DNA from 4 places in the Gordonia sp. ABKF26 genome. Region 3 is predicted to be linked to each of the others. Evidence: riboswitches for the same ligand, from Rfam matches in the RefSeq annotation. Region 3 holds a riboswitch; each other region holds the start of a gene.
What was found. A riboswitch is a leader RNA that binds a small molecule or an ion and turns the genes downstream of it on or off. The one in region 3 is predicted to bind cobalamin.
Positions count from the first base shown of each region.

Region 1: it holds a riboswitch for cobalamin, as region 3 does, so the genes downstream of both, AB4Z55_RS22305 (iron ABC transporter permease) here and AB4Z55_RS21715 (ABC transporter substrate-binding protein) in region 3, are expected to answer to the same signal.
Region 2: it holds a riboswitch for cobalamin, as region 3 does, so the genes downstream of both, metE (5-methyltetrahydropteroyltriglutamate--homocysteine S-methyltransferase) here and AB4Z55_RS21715 (ABC transporter substrate-binding protein) in region 3, are expected to answer to the same signal.
Region 4: it holds a riboswitch for cobalamin, as region 3 does, so the genes downstream of both, AB4Z55_RS04215 (iron ABC transporter permease) here and AB4Z55_RS21715 (ABC transporter substrate-binding protein) in region 3, are expected to answer to the same signal.

Region 1 covers NZ_JBGCVZ010000003.1:4,826,856-4,831,552, reverse strand. The annotation lists gene AB4Z55_RS22315 (ABC transporter substrate-binding protein) at 1-441, opposite strand, end outside; gene AB4Z55_RS22310 (ABC transporter ATP-binding protein) at 453-1,283, opposite strand; gene AB4Z55_RS22305 (iron ABC transporter permease) at 1,280-2,359, opposite strand; cobalamin riboswitch at 2,406-2,588, opposite strand; gene AB4Z55_RS22300 (L-lactate dehydrogenase) at 2,705-3,658, shown strand; gene AB4Z55_RS22295 (alpha/beta fold hydrolase) at 3,665-4,549, opposite strand.
Region 2 covers NZ_JBGCVZ010000003.1:2,016,805-2,021,501, forward strand. The annotation lists gene AB4Z55_RS09355 (pyruvate carboxylase) at 1-558, shown strand, start outside; gene metE (5-methyltetrahydropteroyltriglutamate--homocysteine S-methyltransferase) at 651-2,954, opposite strand; cobalamin riboswitch at 3,100-3,325, opposite strand; gene AB4Z55_RS09365 (iron chaperone) at 3,414-3,758, opposite strand; gene infA (translation initiation factor IF-1) at 4,008-4,229, shown strand; gene rpmJ (50S ribosomal protein L36) at 4,348-4,461, shown strand; gene rpsM (30S ribosomal protein S13) at 4,672-4,697, shown strand, end outside.
Region 3 covers NZ_JBGCVZ010000003.1:4,691,765-4,696,461, forward strand. The annotation lists gene AB4Z55_RS21710 (ABC transporter permease) at 1-338, opposite strand, end outside; gene AB4Z55_RS21715 (ABC transporter substrate-binding protein) at 349-1,959, opposite strand; cobalamin riboswitch at 1,970-2,106, opposite strand; gene AB4Z55_RS21720 (TetR/AcrR family transcriptional regulator) at 2,169-2,750, shown strand; gene AB4Z55_RS21725 (flavin-containing monooxygenase) at 2,743-4,296, shown strand; gene AB4Z55_RS21730 (GMC family oxidoreductase) at 4,293-4,697, shown strand, end outside.
Region 4 covers NZ_JBGCVZ010000003.1:800,911-805,607, forward strand. The annotation lists gene AB4Z55_RS04195 (D-isomer specific 2-hydroxyacid dehydrogenase family protein) at 1-630, shown strand, start outside; gene AB4Z55_RS04200 (SDR family oxidoreductase) at 706-1,497, shown strand; gene AB4Z55_RS04205 (hypothetical protein) at 1,498-2,190, opposite strand; gene AB4Z55_RS04210 (YdeI family protein) at 2,236-2,805, shown strand; cobalamin riboswitch at 2,835-2,982, shown strand; gene AB4Z55_RS04215 (iron ABC transporter permease) at 3,078-4,091, shown strand; gene AB4Z55_RS04220 (ABC transporter ATP-binding protein) at 4,088-4,697, shown strand, end outside.

The DNA of each region.
Region 1 (4,697 bases), 140 kb from region 3:
GTCGATGCCGTGGGATGCGAGGATCTCCGGCGTGATCCCGCGGGACTCGCTCATGCCGTAGTTGTATCCGGCATAGAGCACCTGGGGCTTCGCGGCGACGATGTTCTCGAGCGTGGGACGCTCGGCCGCGACCTCGTTCAGGGTGTCCACCTGAGGTCCGTACTCGAGCCGGAGAACATCTTTGTCGCGGGCGAGCGCACTGACCGCCACCATGTTGTCGCGGGCGCCCGCCGCCAGGGCGATCGCGATCATGCCACCGTCGTTGACGAACAGCCGGTCGAGCGGCTGGGGGAAATCGACGTCGGCTCCACAATTGGCCACCGTCACAGTGTTTTCGGTGGCCGCGGTGCTGTCGGTCGAGCATGCGGCAACCGCGCCCAGGGTCAGTGCGGCGACCAGGACGGCGGCGGTCGGGTGGACTCGGGAGGTGCGCGTACTCAAGGGATGTCCTCTCACAGGGTGTCTGTCGTCAGAGCTCGGGGAGCAGAAGTGTTGGGGGAGTTCAGCAGGAGGTGTGGCAGGCCCGTCGCCGGGTGGGTGACAACGGTCCCGGACACCTCGAAGACGGCCGCCAGCAGATCCGGCGTCAGCACGTCGACGGGTCGGCCCTGGGCGACCACGCCGCCGTCGGACACCACTGCGACACAATCGAAGTGCCGCAGGACGAGGTCGAGGTCGTGCATCGCTGCCAGCACGGTGGCGTCGAGTTCGTCGAGGATCTCCATCAGCCGCAGGCGCCAGGCCGCGTCCAGATGATTGGTGGGTTCGTCGAGCACCAGGATCGGCGTCTGCTGTGCGAGTGCACGGGCGAGGACGACGCGATGCCGCTCGCCACCGGACAGGTGGGTGCACGAGCGGGCGCCCCAGCCGTCGAGGCCGACCTGCGCGAGCACCGCGCCGACCACCGTCGAGTCGTCGGCGTCCCCGGTGGACCAGGCCGACCGGTACGGGGTCCGGCCCAGGCCGACCGCCTCCGCGACCGTCAGTTCGGCCGAGGGCTGTTCCTCCTGGCCCACCACCGCTATCGAGCGGGCCCGCTGCCGCGACGGGAGTCGATGCAGGTCCTCGCCACCCACGTCGATGGTGCCGGCGACGGGACGTTCGAGCCCACACAGCGTGCGCAACAGGGTGGTCTTGCCGGAACCGTTGGGGCCGACGATGGCCAGTCGGGTGCCCGCCGGGACGTCGAGATCGACATCGCGCAGGACGACGCGGCCGCCCCGTCGACACGCGAGTGCGTTCGCGCGCAACGCCATCGAGCGGATCGGTGGTGGATTGGTCATGAGCCGCCGCCGAACACATACTGGCGTCGACCCATGAGGAACAGGAAGATCGGCGCGCCGATCAACCCGGTGACGATGCCCAGGGGCATCTCCCGAGGCGCGGCCGCGACCCGCGAGATGACGTCGACCCACACCAGGAACAGCGCGCCGCCGCATACCGCCACCGGCAGCATCGCGCGGTGGGTGGCGCCGACGAGCAGCCGGGCGGCGTGCGGGACGATCAGACCGACGAAGCCGATCCCACCCGCCACCGCGACGAGCACGCCCACCAGGACGCCCTGGATCCCGAAGAGCGCGTTGCGCATCGCGCGTACCGGTACACCCAGCGACGTCGCGGTGTCGGTGCCGGCCGCGTAGGCGTCGAGCCAGGAGTGGATGGCGAGCATCGCCACGATGGTGACCAGCACGACCACCCCGGCGATCTGCACCTTCGCCCAGGTGGCGCCGGCGACGCTGCCGAGCATCCAGAACATCACGTTGTCGGCGGCGTGGGGATCCGCGGCGGTGAACACGAGGAGCGACGACAACGCCATGAACGCCGAGGACAACACGACGCCGGACAGGATGAGTCGCAGCGCGGTCAACCCGCCCTGGGCGCGGGCGACGAGGTACACCGTGACGGTGGCCGCGAGCGCGCCGAGGAGCGCGCCGCCGGAGAGTGCCCACACCCCGAGGCCGCCCAGCACGCCGAGGGTCATGACGGCGGTGGCCCCGACCGCCGCGCCGGCGGACACGCCGAGCAGGTACGGCTCGGCGAGGGGGTTGCGGACCAGGGCCTGCATGAGAGCGCCGGCCAGTGCGAGTCCGGCGCCGACGAGCGCGGCCAGGACGGACCGCGGCAGCCGGAGATCCCAGATGATCACCGCGTGCGCGGAATCGGTCTCGGCGCCGGTCAGGCGTCCGGCGACGGTGTGCCAGACGTCGCCGACGGGGATGGTCTCGGCGCCGAACGCGGTGGCCAGGGCGATGCTGAGGAGCGTGAGGACGAGCAGAACTGCGGCTAGCGGCGTCGACGGGAGTCGCCGTACCGGCGGGGCGGTGGCGATCTCGGTCGTGCCGTCGATACGACGGGACACGGACTGTACTGCCTTACGGTCTGGGTATCTGTGCGCGAGATACACGGTGGACTCGAGCGAGAGCGGCCGGTATTCGGACTCGGGTTCGTCCGGAGCCGGCGCCTTCCCGGGTCGCCCCAGTGGCTGTGTGCCGGTTCCGTCCCCCATACCGCTGCGCGCCAGTCCCGGATTCGCACCGGATTCCCTGACACCCACGTGTGCGGGTGTGACCGTTCTCGCCGCACACGCTATCAACACCGTCCAGCGGATCGGTGGGCGGTCGGCGTGCGTCCCCGGACAGCGGCCGTGCGAGGACCTACGCTGGATGCCGACGATCGATGAACCCGACGCGGAAACGGTGAACCGATGGACGTACGAGACACGAAGCTGGCCATCATCGGGGCGGGTGCGGTGGGCACCGCGATCGCCTACTCCTCGCTCATCCGGGGTGTTGCACGGACCATCGCGCTCCTCGACATCAACGCCGCGAAGGTGACCGCCGAGGTGCTCGACATGTCCCACGGGCTCGAGTTCGTCCCGCGTGCCGACATCATCGGCTCCGACGACGTGTCGGTGTGCGCGGACGCCGACGTCGTCGTCTTCACCGCCGGTGCGAAGCAGAAGCCGGGTCAGTCGCGTCTCGAATTGGCCGAGGCCACAATCGGTCTGACGCGCGCCATCCTCCCGGGGGTGCTCGAGGTGGCCCCGAATGCGATCTACGTGATGGTCACCAATCCGGTCGACGTCGTCACCTACGCCGCCCAGCAGATCAGCGGGTTGTCGCCCAGCCGGATCTTCGGCTCGGGCACCGTGCTCGACTCGTCCCGGCTGCGTTTCCTCATCGCGCAGCATTGCGGTGTCGCGGTGCAGAGCGTGCACTCCTACATCGCCGGCGAGCACGGCGACACCGAGATCCCGCTGTGGAGCTCGGCGACGATCGGTGGGGTGCCGCTGACGTCGTGGACCCCGCTGCCCGGTCGTCCGGCGCTGGATGTGGTTGCACGCGAACGCATCCACCACGAGGTCGTGCATGCCGCCTACACCATCATCGAGGGCAAGGGGGCCACGAACTATGCGATCGGTCTGGCGTCGACGCGCATCGTCGAGGCGATCCTGAACAACGAGCACCGGGTGCTGCCGGTGTCGACGCGGACCGACGGGATCGAAGGACTCGACGGAGTGTGTCTCTCGCTGCCGACCGTCGTCGACCGCGGCGGCGCCCAGACCCGGCTCGACGTCCCGCTCTCGGATGCGGAGCGAGCCGGTCTGCTCGCGTCGGCGGAGACGCTGCGGGGGATGCAGGCCCGGTTCGGGCTGTAGTCGGGGTCAGGCCGGCACGGTGGTGCGCAGGAACTGCAGCTGGTCGGCGACGACCTTCTCGAAGTCCTCGCCGATGTAGATGTCGAAGTGCCCGACCGGGTATCGGATGACCCGGGCTCCGGGTGCGCGCCGCGCGTAGGCGATCGTCGAGCGTGCCGGTGCCACCGTGTCCCCGTCGCACACGCACAGCAGGGTCGGGCAGTCGAGATCTTTCAATGCCCGGCCGGGTGAGTGCAACGGAATGGTCAGTCCGACCCGCGCGGCCACCTCGTTGGGCAGTTCGAGACCGTCGGGAACCAGTGGGAGATATCCCGACACCGCGTCCGGTGCGGTCATCAGCGCCGCCGATCCCGGTTCGCCGGCCAGGCCGACCATGACCGGCGGCCTGCGCAGTGCGGATCCGGCCAGATCCGCGAGTGCCCGAACGGTCACCTTCGCCCCGGACACCACGCCCAGGGCCGCGGTCGACGCAGGTCCGCTGGTGAATGGGCACTGGGAGATCACCGCTGCCACCCGGCCGTCGCGTTTGCCGGCGACGAGCACGTGTCCGCCGCCGAAGGAGGTGCCCCACAGCACTATTCGTGAGGTGTCGACGCCGGCGAGAGTTCGTGCGAAGGCGATCGCCGCGGCCCAGTCATCGAGCTGACGGCGAATGGACAGGAGCTGGCGCGGTTCGCCGTCGCTGTCCCCGAAGTGGCGGTAATCGAAGACCAGACAGGAGTATCCGGCTTCGGTGAACCGTTCGGCGAAGGCATCGAGCCGCATCTGCCGGACCCCGCCGAGGCCGTGTGCCATCACGATGACCGGGGCCGGTGTGGCTCCCTCGGGCCGGTACCACCATGCTCGGCACGTCGTGCCGTCCGAATCGAACTCGACGTCGTTCCTGATCATCGTTCCCCCGCTGGTCGATGTGTGGCCTGGGCGGACTTTATCAACACACGTTGTCATGCAACAGAGGCGGCGGCCCCCGCGACCGTGGACCTTGTTCGCTCGGCGTGTCCGTCGGCCGGACCAATCTTCGCGTCGAGCGCGTCTTTCA
Region 2 (4,697 bases), 2.7 Mb from region 3:
GACTCGGTGGCACTCGACACGCCAGGACCGAAACGGCAGCACACCCTCAGCCGGCTCCTGTTCCCCGGCCCCACAAAGGAGTTCGACGACCATCAAGAAACCTACGGCGACACCTCACGACTGTCGGCGAACCAGTTCTTCTACGGCCTGCGGTACGGCGAGGAGCACCGCGTCGAGCTCGAACCGGGTGTGGAGTTGCTCATCGGACTCGAGGCGATCAGTGAACCCGACGACAAGGGCATGCGCACCGTCATGTGCATCCTCAACGGACAGCTGCGGCCGGTGCAGGTGCGCGATCGATCGGTCGACGCCGAGGTGGCCGTCGCCGAGAAGGTGGACCGGTCCAATCCCCGTCACGTCGGCGCACCGTTCGCCGGGGTCGTCTCGCTGAGTGTCGGTGTCGGCGACGAGGTCGCCGCCGGCGCGGCCATCGGCACCATCGAGGCCATGAAGATGGAGGCCACCATCACCGCACCCGTCGGCGGCAGGGTCGCGAGGCTGGCGATCGACGCGATCACGCAGGTCGCGCCTGGCGATCTGCTCGTCGAGATCGGTTGACGCACAACAACGCAGTCGGCATTGCAGACCGCGGCCGTCGCACTCACGGGAGAGTGCGACGGCCGGGGTCATTTGTGGCGCCGGTTGACTGCCTAGCCGGACAGCGGGATCGTCTCGCGCAGTCGTGTTGCCGCGGCCACCATGTTGGTGAGCGAGTCCACCACCTCCGGGGTCCCGCGGGTCTTGAGACCGCAGTCCGGGTTGACCCACAGGCGCCCGGCGCCGACGCTCGACAATGCCGAGGACAGGGCCGAGAAGATCTCGTCCTGGTCGGGCACGCGCGGTGAGTGGATGTCGTACACACCCGGGCCCACCGCGTTACGGAAGCCGGCCTCGTCGAGGTCGTCGAGCACCTCCATGTGCGACCGCGCCGCCTCGATCGAGGTGACGTCGGCGTCGAGGTCGGCGATCGCTCCGATGACCTCGCCGAATTCCGAATAGCAGAGGTGCGTGTGGATCTGCGTATCGTCGCGGACCCCGGAGGTCGCGATGCGGAACGCCCGAACGGCCCACGCCAGGTACGCGGGCTTGTCCGCGTCACGCAACGGCAGCAACTCGCGCAGAGCGGGTTCGTCGACCTGGATGATCCCGACCCCTGCCCTCTCGAGGTCGACGGTCTCGTCACGGATGGCGAGCGCGATCTGCTCGGCAGACGCCGACAGTGGCTGGTCGTTGCGAACGAAAGACCAGGCAAGAATCGTCACCGGGCCGGTCAGCATGCCCTTGACCGGCTTGCTGGTCAGCGTCTGTGCGTAGGTGATCCAGTCGACTGTCATCTGCTTCGGTCGGCTCACATCGCCGAACAGGATCGGTGGCCGCACGCACCGCGAGCCGTAGGACTGCACCCAACCGTTCGCCGTCGCGAAGTAGCCCTCGAATTGTTCGGCGAAGTACTGCACCATGTCGTTGCGCTCGGGTTCCCCGTGGACGAGAACGTCGAGGCCGATCGACTCCTGCAGGGCCACGACATCCGCGATCTCCGTCTTCATCCGGTTCTCATACTCGGCGCGATCGATCTCGCCCGAGCGGAGCGCGGCCCGCGCCAGTCGGATGGCCGAGGTCTGTGGGTAGGAACCGATCGTGGTGGTCGGGAGCGGGGGCAGTCCCAGATGTTCCTTCTGTGCGGCGAGCCGTTGCTCGGCCGGGCCGCGCGTCGCGTCGGCATCGGTGACGGCGTCCAGGCGTGCGCGGACGTCGGCGTTGTGCAGGCGAGTATCAGTGGCACGGCTGGCCAGTGCCGTCGAGCTCTCGGCGAAGGCGGCGGCCTGAGCAGCGCGCCCCTCGCTCAACGCCGACGACAACACCGCCACCTCGCGGAACTTCTCGGCAGCGAACGCGAGCCAACCGCGAAGGTTGGTGTCGAGCTCGTCCTCCGCGTCCACGGTGTAGGGGACATGCAGGGTCGAGCACGACGTCGACACGGCGACCGAGCGGGCGGAACCGAGCACGGTGGCCAGCGTCGCCGCGGCCTGGTCCAGGTCGGTGCGCCACACGTTGCGGCCGTCCACCACGCCGGCGATCAGCAGCTTGTCGGCCAGGCCCGGGGTGCCGGCCACCGTCTCGACCGAGCCGTCGACGAGGTCGACCGCGATGGCCTCGATCGGCGTCCGGGCCAAGTGTGCCAACCGATCACCGGCGTCACCGAAGTACGTCGCCACCGCGATGGCCGGACGGCGCTCGTGGGAGCCCAGGGCGTTGTACACCGATTCGGTCCGCGGACCCAGGTCCGCGGCGGCATCGGTCACCAGGACGGGTTCGTCCAGCTGAACCCACTCGACGCCGGCGTCAGCCAACCGCGTCAGGAGGTCTCGGTACAGGGGCACCAACTCGTCGAGGCGATCGAGCGGCGCACCCGCCCCGTCGACCGCCTTCGACAGCGCCAGGAACGTCACCGGGCCGACGATCACCGGGCGGGCCGGGAGACCCAGCTCCCCGGCTTCGGCGACCTCGGCCAGTACCTTCGCCGGATTCAACCGGAACGTGGTCGACGGGCCGATCTCGGGGACCAGGTAGTGGTAATTGGTGTCGAACCATTTGGTCATCTCGAGTGGGGTCACCTCGGCGGTTCCGCGGGCCGCCGCGAAGTAGCGATCGAGCGGATCGTCGATCTCGGCGAACCTCGGCGGCAGTGCGTCGAGGAGGACCGTGGTGTCGAGCACCTGGTCGTAGTACGAGAACGTGTTGACCGGGACGGAGTCGTGGCCGGCCTCGGTGAGCTCGGCCCACTGCTCGCTGCGTAGGCGCTGCGCGACGGTGGCGAGCTCGGTCCGGTCGATGCGGCCGGACCAATAGCTTTCGACGGCCCTCTTCAGTTCGCGCCGGGGGCCGATGCGTGCGGTGCCGAGGACGGTGGTGGTGAACGGTGCCGCGGAGCTGCGGCGGACGGTGTCGGACATGGACGTCGACTTCTCCTACTGACGGTGGATGGTTCACCGCCCAGCAGGGGAGATCGATCGGACCCACGTCACGCCCGGCAGAGGGCGCGCGACGATCGCCGGTTCGACCTGCGCCCAATCCTCGAGGCGGCGAGCCACCGGACGCGGCGCGTCCGGTACACCTGGCAGGTCTTCGGGCTCACCGTCGCTCTCGATCGAGATCCCTCTGATCGAAGTTCCTACTGACCGTCGCTTCCCAAGCCGGAGCTCAGTGCTGATGACGGTGGTCGTTACGGCATACCGCTGCGGGGACAGCTCCGGATTCGAACCGGATTCCCTCTCGTCCGCCGGCGGGATGCCGGCGACTCGACGCCGCGGACGGAGAGCTGACACGACCTCCGACGCGGCGAACCACATGCGTCTTCGACCCTAGCCCAGCAAAGTCGACCCGCTGAACACCGGTAGTTCGACGTCGGGCGGTCAGCCGTCGATCTGATCGCGCCGAAACGACATCATCGCGCGGATCGCATCGTCGGAAGGAGGAGCCCCCGGCTGAAACCGAACGGTGCCCTTCTCCACGTCGAAACCGTCGAGGAACGGTCGCCCGGCGTCGACCGCCTCCGGGCTGAACGGGTACAGACCGATGTGCTTCTTGGTGCGCATCACCGAGAGGAGCGGGCTCCCGCGATATGTCAGGGCCGGCATGCCGTAGCCCTTGCCCTGAGCGGTGTCGGGGACCGCGGTGCGGGCGACGGCGTAGATGCGTCCGACCACCTCGCGGTCGGCGGGGTCGAGTCCGTCGAGATAGTCGTCGACAGTGCCCATCCGGTGCGGCCTCTCTCCGTGGCGCTGAGCACGCATTTGGCCTGGCCTGCTCGTTCGCGTAACATGGATCGTCGGTGCGCATCGCGTGCCGGGCATCAGCGTGTCAGCACGTGGGCCCGGTCGGCGCACACCGGGTGCAGGTCCTCGCGGACCGGTGCCCACACCCTAACGGACAAACACTGATTCAACCCGGCCGATGCGCCGCGGCATCACCCGGATGTCGTGGTCACGGCCAGGATCGCGGAGGACATGGCGAAGAAAGACGGGGCCATCGAGGTCGAGGGTCGAGTGATCGAACCCCTGCCCAATGCGATGTTTCGTATTGAGCTGGAGAACGGACACAAGGTTCTCGCCCACATCAGCGGCAAGATGCGACAGCACTACATCCGCATCCTGCCCGAGGATCGGGTCGTCGTGGAACTCTCGCCCTACGACCTGGCTCGTGGGCGAATCGTGTACCGCTACAAGTGAGACTTTCCCGGCGATGCCGGGGACAGACTTCCCGGACATCCGTTCGGGAGGAGACCGACACCCACGTGCACGGCCGCTTTCGGCGTGCGCGCGGGCGAGCCGAGCAGGAGAGATTGACGTGAAGGTTCAGCCGAGCGTCAAGCCGATCTGCGAGAAGTGCAAGGTGATCCGCCGCAACGGTCGGGTCATGGTGATCTGCGAGAACCTGCGTCACAAGCAGCGTCAGGGCTGATCACGCGCACCCTCCGGGTCGCTTGAGTCAGAACAACTGAAGATCGACAACTGAACACACAAGGACCTCCCAACACCAGCGGCGACAGACGCGTCACCGCCTACCTCCGGATCAGAGGCCGGAGCCCACGAGGCCGGACACACGGTTCGGCACCAGCTCGCGGGACGGACTGGGAGCAGACCTCTGAGAATCGAAAAGGAAATCCGCCACATGGCACGTGTTGCTGGTGTGGATCT
Region 3 (4,697 bases):
AGGACGACGACGGTGACGATCGCGAGGATCACCGAGTTCGCGAGTCGCCCGTCGAGGATCTCGGCGACCGGACGGCCCGAGAGTTGCGACACGCCGAGGTCCCCGGTGAGGAAACCGCCTGCCCAGTCGAGGAACCGTACGACTGCCGGACGATCGAGTCCCAGTTCCGCGCGCAGAGCGGCCACCTGAGCCGGATCCGGTTGGCCCGCGGCTCCTCTCGACAACCGGGTCGTGGCGGCATCACCCGGGAGCAGTTCGAAGAGCACGAAGATCGACACCGCAACGACAGCGAGCACGGCCAACGCCCCGGCCAACCGGCCCGCGACATACCGCAACACGACGAGTCCCCTAGCGCTGCTGGAGCCAGGTGCCCGTGAAGGAGGCCCACTGCCCGGTGCCGGGCACCCCGTCGGTGATGCCCTGCACGGTGTTGCGGACGCCCGTCGGCTGCAGGGCGAAACTGTGGATGAGGTAACCGCTGTCGTTCCAGAGTTCGTCCTGCAGTTCCCGGTACAACTCACCACGGCGAGCCGGCTCCATCTCGGCGCGAGCCTGGGCGAAGGTGGCATCCCACGCGGGACGACGCCAGGCGGTCGCGTTGGCCGGGGCGTCCGAGGTGAGGGTCTGCCCGTAGAAGTAGTCCAGACTGTAGTTCCACCAACCGGACTGGGTGAGGGGCTTTGACCCGACGAACTGGGAGAAGTAGGTGTCGCCCGGCTCGACAGCGAGGTTGACGGTGATCCCGGCGGCCTTGGCCTGCTCGGCGAAGAGGGTCGCCGAGGCCAACTGGCCGGGACTGACGTCCGCGGTGTGCAGGGTGACGACGAGGTTCTCCTTGCCCGCCTCTCGGAGCAGGCGGCGAGCTCGTTCCGGGTCGTACGCGCGTTGCGGCATGTCGGCGTAGAACGGTGCGCCCTTGCCGTACAGGTCGTTGCCGACCTCGGCGAACCCGTAATACACCTTGTCGACCATCGCCTGCCGGTCCACCGACAGCTTGAGGGCCTCGCGTACTCGCGGATCGTCGAACGGCGCGAGGTCGGTACGCATCGTGAACGAGCTCATCGTGCCCACCGGCGGCGTCACGAGGTAGACGTCGGACTGCGATCGCAGGATGTTGCCCTGCGCCGGCGAGAGTTCGTAGACGACGTCGGCCTCCTGCGAGCCGAACGCGTTGAATCTGGCGTCGGCTTCGGCGACCTGAAGGATCTCCAGCCCGTCGAGGTGCGGCCGCTGATCCCAGTGGCTCTCGTTGCGGGTCAACACCGACCGGTCGCCCGGCGACCACGACTCCAGAACGAACGGGCCGGTCCCCACGGGAAGCGACGACGGCGTGAATTCCGTCGTACCGTCCTTGATCACGTAGACGTACCAACCGGCGAGCACCGAACCGAAGTCGGCGACGGGTTCTCTCATCGACACCACGACGGCGTGATCGCCGTCGGGCCTGGTGCGGGACAGGTCGATGATGTCGAGGTCACCGGCCGACGGTTTCTCCTCGTCGAGCATGCGCTCGAGACTCCACATGACATCGCGAGACGTGAACGGCGAACCGTCACTGAACTCGACGCCCCGGCGCAGCGCCATCCGCCACTGCGAGCCGTCGGCGTTGGGTTCCAGCGACTCGGCGAGCCGATAGTCGAGGGTGAGGTCGTTGTTGTAGTCGACGAGGTGATCCCACACCGCCTTGGACAGTGCGCCACCCGCCGAGTGGCCGACGACGTGCGGGTCGAGGACATCGGCGGTCGCCGAGGTGCCCGCGAAGACGACGCGCAATGTGCCGCCGGGGACCGGGGTACCGCCGCTCGGAGCGCCTGCCGGGCTCGGCCGGTCGGCACAACCGGCGAGCAGGCCCACCGCGCCGAGACCGGCGAGGCCGGCGATCCCACCGGCTCCGCGTAGCAGCCGGCGTCGGGTCAATTCGGGAGCTGCGTGCGCAGCTGTCGATCTTGAATTTTTCATGTCCATCCTCGTGGGTCGCGAAGACGCAAGCGATCTGGCTTCCCGATCGAGGTCGGGTCACAGTTGCGGGACAGCCCCGGATTCGCACCGGGTTCCCTTGCGTCCCGGTCATCGTACGGAGTGGACAATCACGACATCGCATGCGGCGTGCGGTGGATGATCCCCGGAACTTACAAGCAGTCCGGACTGTTTGTGCTATCGTCGTCGATGTGACCGAGCCCACCCGAGCCCCGCGCCGACGCACGCAGGCCGAACGCACCGCGACCACGCGTGCGCTCATCCTCGACGCGACCGTCGACGCCCTGGTCGACGTCGGCTACGCCGCCACCACGACGCAGGAGGTCAACCGCCGAGCGGGTATCTCCCGCGGCGCTCTCCTGCATCACTTCCCCACCCGGGAATCACTGGTGGTCGCCGCGGTCGGACACCTGGTCGAGCGTCGGCTGGCAGAGATCCTGTCGCGGCCCCGGACGGGTGACGAGGGACTCGAGATACTCATCGAGGCATTCAGCGGCCCGCTGTTCGACGCCGCTCTCGAGCTGTGGGTCGCCGCCCGCTGCGACGTCGGATTGCGAACCGCGATCATCCCGCTCGAACAGCAGGTGTCCGACGCACTCGCCGTCGGTTGTGCCGAGTTGTTCGGCGACCGGTACACCGCCGCGGAACTCGAACTCTCCATCGAACTCGCACGCGGATTGGCGGTGTCGCGCATCCTGCGCTCACCCGACGCCGACCGCGCGCTGCTCGACCACCTCCTGCCCGTATGGAAGGAACTCCTGACCCATGACTGAACCCAGTCCGACTCTCCCGCAGCAGAACACGCTGCCCCGGCGCGTGGACGTCCTCGTCGTCGGCGTCGGATTCGGCGGTCTCGCCGCCCTGCATCGTCTTCGCACGGATCATCCGCAGTTGCAGACGCTGGCCATCGAACGTGGCGACGGCGCGGGTGGGGTCTGGCGCGAGAACGACTACCCGGGCGCGGCCTGCGACGTCCCGACGTCGCTGTACTCCCTGTCCTTCGCCCCCAACCCGGACTGGTCCAACACCTACGGTCGCCGCCACGAGATCCACCAGTATCTACGTTCGGTCGCAGCCGATTTCGCCGACCAGATCCGTTACAACTGTGCACTCACATCGGCTCACTGGGACGGCGCGGCGCAGGAATGGATCGTGGTCACGACGGATGGCGAGATCCGCTGCCGCTACCTGGTCGCGGCACCGGGAGCGCTGTCCGAGCCGGGTCTGCCACCGGTCGCCGGAGCCGATGAGTTCACCGGCACCGTGTTCCACTCCGCTCAGTGGGACCACTCCCACGACCTCCGCGGACGTCGCGTCGCGATCGTCGGCACCGGCGCGTCGGCGATCCAGATCGTGCCCGAGATCGTCGACGAGGTCGGACATCTCACGGTCTTCCAGCGCACTCCCGCTTGGGTCGTGCCGCGTCTGGACCGCACCATCGGTTCCCTCGAACGCGCACTCTATCGCCGCGTCCCCGGTGTCCACCGGCTCGTCCGGCGGATGGTGTGGACCTATCGCGAGGCCTACGTCCTGATGATGGCCCGCAACCCCAAACTGCTCCCGATCGCCAAGACCATCGCGCTGGCGCAGCTGCGGATCCAGGTCCGTGACGGCGACCTGCGCCGTCGGCTCACCCCCGACTACACCATCGGTTGCAAGCGGATGCTGTTGACCAACAAATGGTTCCCCGCGTTGCAGCGCGACAATGCAACGGTGACCGGCGCGATCACCCGCCTCACCGCACGCGGCGCCGTCGACGACCAGGGCCGCGAACACGAGGTCGACACGGTCGTCTTCGCCACCGGGTTCACCCCCACCGAACCGCCGATCGCGTCGGCGATCACCGGACGCGACGGGCGCACCCTGGCCCAGGCGTGGGCGGGATCGCCGCGCGCCTACCGCGGCGTCGAGATCCACGGCTTCCCCAACCTGTTCTTCCTGTACGGCCCCAACACCAATCTGGGTCACAGCTCGATCGTGCTCATGCTGGAACCGCAGGCGTACTACATGAGCAAGGCACTCTCCGAGCTGTCCCGCAGCGGCCGGTCGACCTTCGAGGTCACCGACACCGCCCAGGACCGGTACAACGCCGACCTCGATCCCGAACTCGAACGCACCGTATGGAATTCGGGCGGATGCTCGAGCTGGTATCTCGACTCCACCGGACGAAACTCGGTGATGTGGCCGAAGTTCACGAGCGACTTCCGCCGGATGATGTCGTCGTTCGACCCGGCCGATCACCGATTCGACGCCGCGATCCCACTCGCGGCCGCCACCGATGCAACCGAACCCGACACCGAGAGGACCGTCGCACCGTGAGTTCGACCCCAGACCATTACGACGCCATCGTCATCGGCTCCGGTTTCGGCGGTTCGGTTGCGGCCCTGCGTCTCACCGAAAAGGGCTACCGGGTCGCGGTTGTCGAGTCCGGACGGCGTTTCTCCGACGGCGACCTGCCCAAGACGAGCTGGCGCCTCAAGGACTACGTCTGGGCGCCCGCGCTGGGACTGTTCGGCGTACAGCGCATGCACCTGCTGCGCGACGTGCTCGTGATGGCCGGTGCCGGCGTCGGCGGCGGATCGCTGAACTACGCGAACACCCTGTACCGGCCGCTGCCCGCCTTCTTCGACGACCCGCACTGGGGGTCGATCACCGACTGGGCGTCCGAGCTCGACCCGTACTACGACCAGGCGTCGCGAATGCTCGGTGTGACGACGTAC
Region 4 (4,697 bases), 3.9 Mb from region 3:
CTGCTCCTCGCAGGACTCCGGCAGATCAACACCGCCGTCCTCCGGCACTGGGACAAGGAACGGATCGACACCGCGGTCCGGTCGCTGCACGGCGCCACCGTCGCCATCGTCGGTGCCGGCGGGATCGGTGCCTCCCTCGCCCCACGTCTCCGGGCGTGCGGTGCCCGCGTCGTCGCGGTGAACCGATCGGGCCGCGACGTGCCCGGTGCGCACGAGATCCGACGGTCCGACGAGTTGGACGAGCTGTGGGGAACCATCGACCACGTGGTGCTGGCGGCGCCGGCGACGCCCGAGACCCGGCACATGATCAACGCCGAGAGCCTCGCGGCGCTGCCCGACCATGCGTGGGTGGTCAACATCGCGCGCGGCCCGCTCGTCGACGAGGAAGCTCTGTACCGGGCGCTGGCCGACGGCCAGATCGCGGGCGCGGCCCTCGACGTGACCGATCCGGAACCGCCCGCCGACGACCATCCGCTCTGGTCCCTGCCGAACGTGATCATCACCCCGCATGTCGCCAACCCGGCGTCGGGATTGACGCGCGAGCTCGCACCGTGGGTCGCCGAGAACCTCCGCAGGTTCGCCGCGGGCGAGGAACTGCTCTCCGTGGTGTCCGCCGGCCGCGACTACTGAGACCACGACCTGCTGTTTCCGGCCGATTTCTAGAACACGTTCTCGTTTTTGGTCCCGGCGTGGCATGGTCGACGGGTGATTCTCGACAGATTCCGGATAGACGACCAGGTGGCCATCGTGACCGGCGCGAGCAGGGGCCTCGGGGCGGCGATCGCGCTCGCCTTCGCCGAGGCCGGCGGCGACGTGGTGATCGCGGCCCGCAGTGAATCCGACCTCGAGCAGGTCGCCGAACGGGTCCGCGCGGCGGGCCGACGCGCGCGCACCGTCTCCGTGGACCTCGGCGACCCCGATGCGGCGGCGGCGCTCGCGCAGACCGCGGTCGACGAGTTCGGGCGGCTCGACACCGTGGTGAACAACGTCGGCGGGGCGATGCCCCGGCCTCTGTTCGACACCAGCCCCAAGCACCTGCGAGATGCCTTCGACTTCAATGTCGGTAACGCGCACGCATTGGTCGTCGCCGGCTCCAAGCAGATCCTCGCGACCAGCGGCCGGGGTTCGATCATCAACATCACGTCGGCGGTGGGCCGCCTGCCCGGACGTGCCTACGCCGCCTACGGCACCGCGAAAGCTGCTCTCGCGCATTACACGCGCATCGCGGCGATGGATCTGAATCCGAAGATCCGGGTCAACGGCATCGCACCGGGCGCCATCCTGACATCGGCGCTGGAGATCGTCGCGGGCGACGACGGAATGCGTACCGCAGTCGAGACATCGACTCCGCTGCACCGACTCGGCGACCCGGAGGACATCGCCGCGGCCGCCCTCTACCTGGCGTCCCCGGCCGGCGCGTACGTCACCGGCAAGATCCTCGAGGTCGACGGCGGGATCATCTCGCCGAACCTGGACCTGCCGATCCCGGACCTCTGATCACTCCGAGCCGCGCTCGAGAGCGCCGGCGATCTGCCGTTCGAGCTGCGCCGCGGCCACCTGCGGAACGTCGATGATGCCCTCGAGTTCGGCCCGGGCCTTCTTGTAGGCCGCCTGCCGCTCTGCGAGTGTGGCCGCGGAGTCGGCGGCCACGCCGATCAGCTTGCGCGCCCGGTCCAGGGCTTCGCGTTCGACGGGTGAGAAGTCGGTTTGCCTGCGCCGCCGGGACTCTCGTTCGGCTGCGTCGAATGCCGCGGCGTATTCGCCCACGGCGTCGCGGTACTCGGCGAAGTCTGCCGGGGACATCGAATCGGGCAGCGGCGCCTTGGCGCCCGGCTCGGGTCGCAGATCGTCGGCGCGGACCCGGGCGCGGTGGAACGCGAGGGTCAGCGGTTCTCGCATGTCGGTCATCATCGGGTACTCGATGAGCGTCGCGAGATCGAGCTCGTAACCGAACCACTTCTCGTTCAGCGAGTCGTGCTGGCGGAGGGTCCGGCGCACCTGGTCGGCCGACGTCGTCGTGAGTTTGAGCTGCTCGGTCTGCGCGTTCGCCTTGATCCGGGCGAGCTCGATCTTGTCCTTGCGCCGCTTCTCGTTGTACTTCCCGATCGACCCCGCCCACCCGCCGACGACAGCGCCGATGGGGAAGATCAGCCACCAGTTGTCCGTCGCGAAGCTGACGATCTCGTTCACGGCTCAACTGTACCGAGACGAGGCCCGGCTGATTAGGGTGAACGCATGGCCGACCCCGATGCGCCGAAGCTCGCCGTGGACACGATCGAGGCATGGCGAGAGTGGTTGCGGGACAACCACGACTCATCCGGCGGCGTGTGGCTGGTGTTCTGGCGCAAGGGATCGGGCCGGGAACCGATCGACTACGACGAGTGCGTTCGCGAGGCGCTGTGCTGGGGCTGGATCGACGGCCACACCCGCGTCATCGACGACCGCCGCCGCGGCATGTGGTTCACCCGGCGCGGACGCAACAGCGGATGGTCGGCGTCGAACAAGGCGCGTGTCGCCGACCTCGCGGCCGCCGGTCGGATTCAGCCCGCGGGGCAAGCCGTGATCGACGACGCCCAGGCCCGCGGTCTCTGGACGATGTTCGACGACGCCGAGGCGCTGATCGAGTCCCCCGAACTCGCCGCCGCGCTCGACGCCGACCCCGTCGCGCGGGCCAACTGGGATGCGTTTCCGCCGAGTGCGCGCAAGTTCGGACTGTCGCAGATCGCCCTGGCGAAACGACCGGAGACCAAGACCAAGCGCGTCGCCGCCCTCGTCGAGCGGGCGGGGCGCAACGAGCGACCCTGACGCCCGTGTCGTCGGGGCGCGGTGTCGGAGACTGTCGGGTATGTCGTAGTCTCGTCGCATCGAGATCCCTGGGAAGCCGGTTCGACTCCGGCGCGGTCCCGCCACTGTGAACTCGGCGCGTCGATGACCTCGACGCACTGACTCAGCCAGATACCAGCCTCGATGCTGCTTGTCACGCCACGAGGATGGACCGACGACACATGTTGATCGATGGTGCCCGCAGGGCGCCGGTACTGCCGCGCACGCACAGACGCACGAGACGACGCCGTCCCGTGGTCGTCGTTGTCGTCGTGCTCGGGTTGGGTCTGGCCGCTGCGTTTCTCGCCCTGTGCTCGGGCGCTGAAGTGCTGCCCGTGTCCACGGTCGTCGACGTGATCGCCTCACGGTTCGGTGGGCCTGCCGTCACGCGTACCCAGCTTGCGATCGTCTGGGACATCCGGATGCCGCGAATCCTGCTCGGGCTGGTGGTCGGCGCGGGTCTTGCCGTTGCGGGGGTGCTGGTCCAGACCCTGGTCCGCAATGCGCTGGCCGACCCGCACCTTCTCGGCGTCTCGTCTGGTGCGGCAGTCGGGGCGACATCGGTGATCACCACCGGGTTCCTTGCCGGCTTCGGGTTGTGGTCGCTGAGCCTCGGAGCAATGGCAGGCGCACTGGGAGCCGCGCTGCTCGTCTTCGCGATCACCATGAGCCAGGGTGGTATCACTCCGCTCCGGCTGGTGCTCACCGGAACCGTTGCCGCATCGGCGCTGTCCGCCATCGCCAGCTTCCTCGTGCTGCGCACCAACGATTCGCAGGCCGCTCAATCGGTCCTGTTCTGGCTGCTCGGCAGTCTTGCCGGCGCATCGTGGGGCAAGCTGCTGCTGCCGGTCTCGGTCGTCGTGACCTGCACCGCGATCGCTTTCGCACTCCATGGGTGGCTCGACGCCCTCTCGGCCGGACCCGATGTCGCCGCCGCGGTGGGCGTTCGCGTCCCGTTGCTACGAAACCTGTTGTTCGCGCTCCTCGCGGTGATGGTCGGCACGATGGTCGCGGTGTCGGGGGCCATCGCGTTCGTGGGATTGGTGATCCCCCACATCGCACGCATTCTCGTCGGCTCCCGGCACCGTTGGGTCCTGCCCACCTCAGCCCTGATCGGCGCGGTCTTCCTGGTTCTCGTCGACGTCGTCGCCCGGATTGCGTTGCGGCCGGTCGAGATCCCGCTCAGCGTGGTCACCGGAGTCATCGGTGCGCCGCTGTTCTTGTTCATCCTCGGCCGGCGCCGCTACCAGTTCGGTGCCGCCGCATGAGTCGCACACCGGTCGGGATCGCAGCGTCCGGGGTCGAGGTGTGGATCGACGATCACCCGGTGTTGCAGGACATTTCACTCGACGTGCGGGCAGGTGACATCGTCGGCCTCGTCGGTCCCAACGGGTCCGGCAAGTCGACTTTGCTGAGGTCGGTCGTCGGGTTGCTCGGACCGCGGCGTGGCACGGTCACCGTCGACGGCCGGGCAACCGAATCGATGAGCGTCCGGGACCGGGCCAAGCAGATCGCCTTCGTGCCGCAGGAAGTGGACCTACCCGCCGACATGCTGGTGCACGAGTACGTCTCGTTGGGGCGGCTTCCTTACGCACCGCCGTGGAGTATGGGTCGCACCGATGACCGCGCCGCGGTGGAAGCAGCTCTGCGATCGGTCGGGATGATCGAGCACCGGGACGCCGCCGTCGACCACCTCTCCGGTGGTGAACGACGCCGCGTCGCCCTGGCCAGAGGACTCGCCCAGGATTGTGGCGTACTCGTTCTCGACGAACCGACCAATCACCTCGACATCCGGCACCAGCTGGACCTGCTGGGGCTCGTGCGAACGTTGGGAACCACGGTCCTCGTGTCGCTTCACGACCTCGATCTGGCTG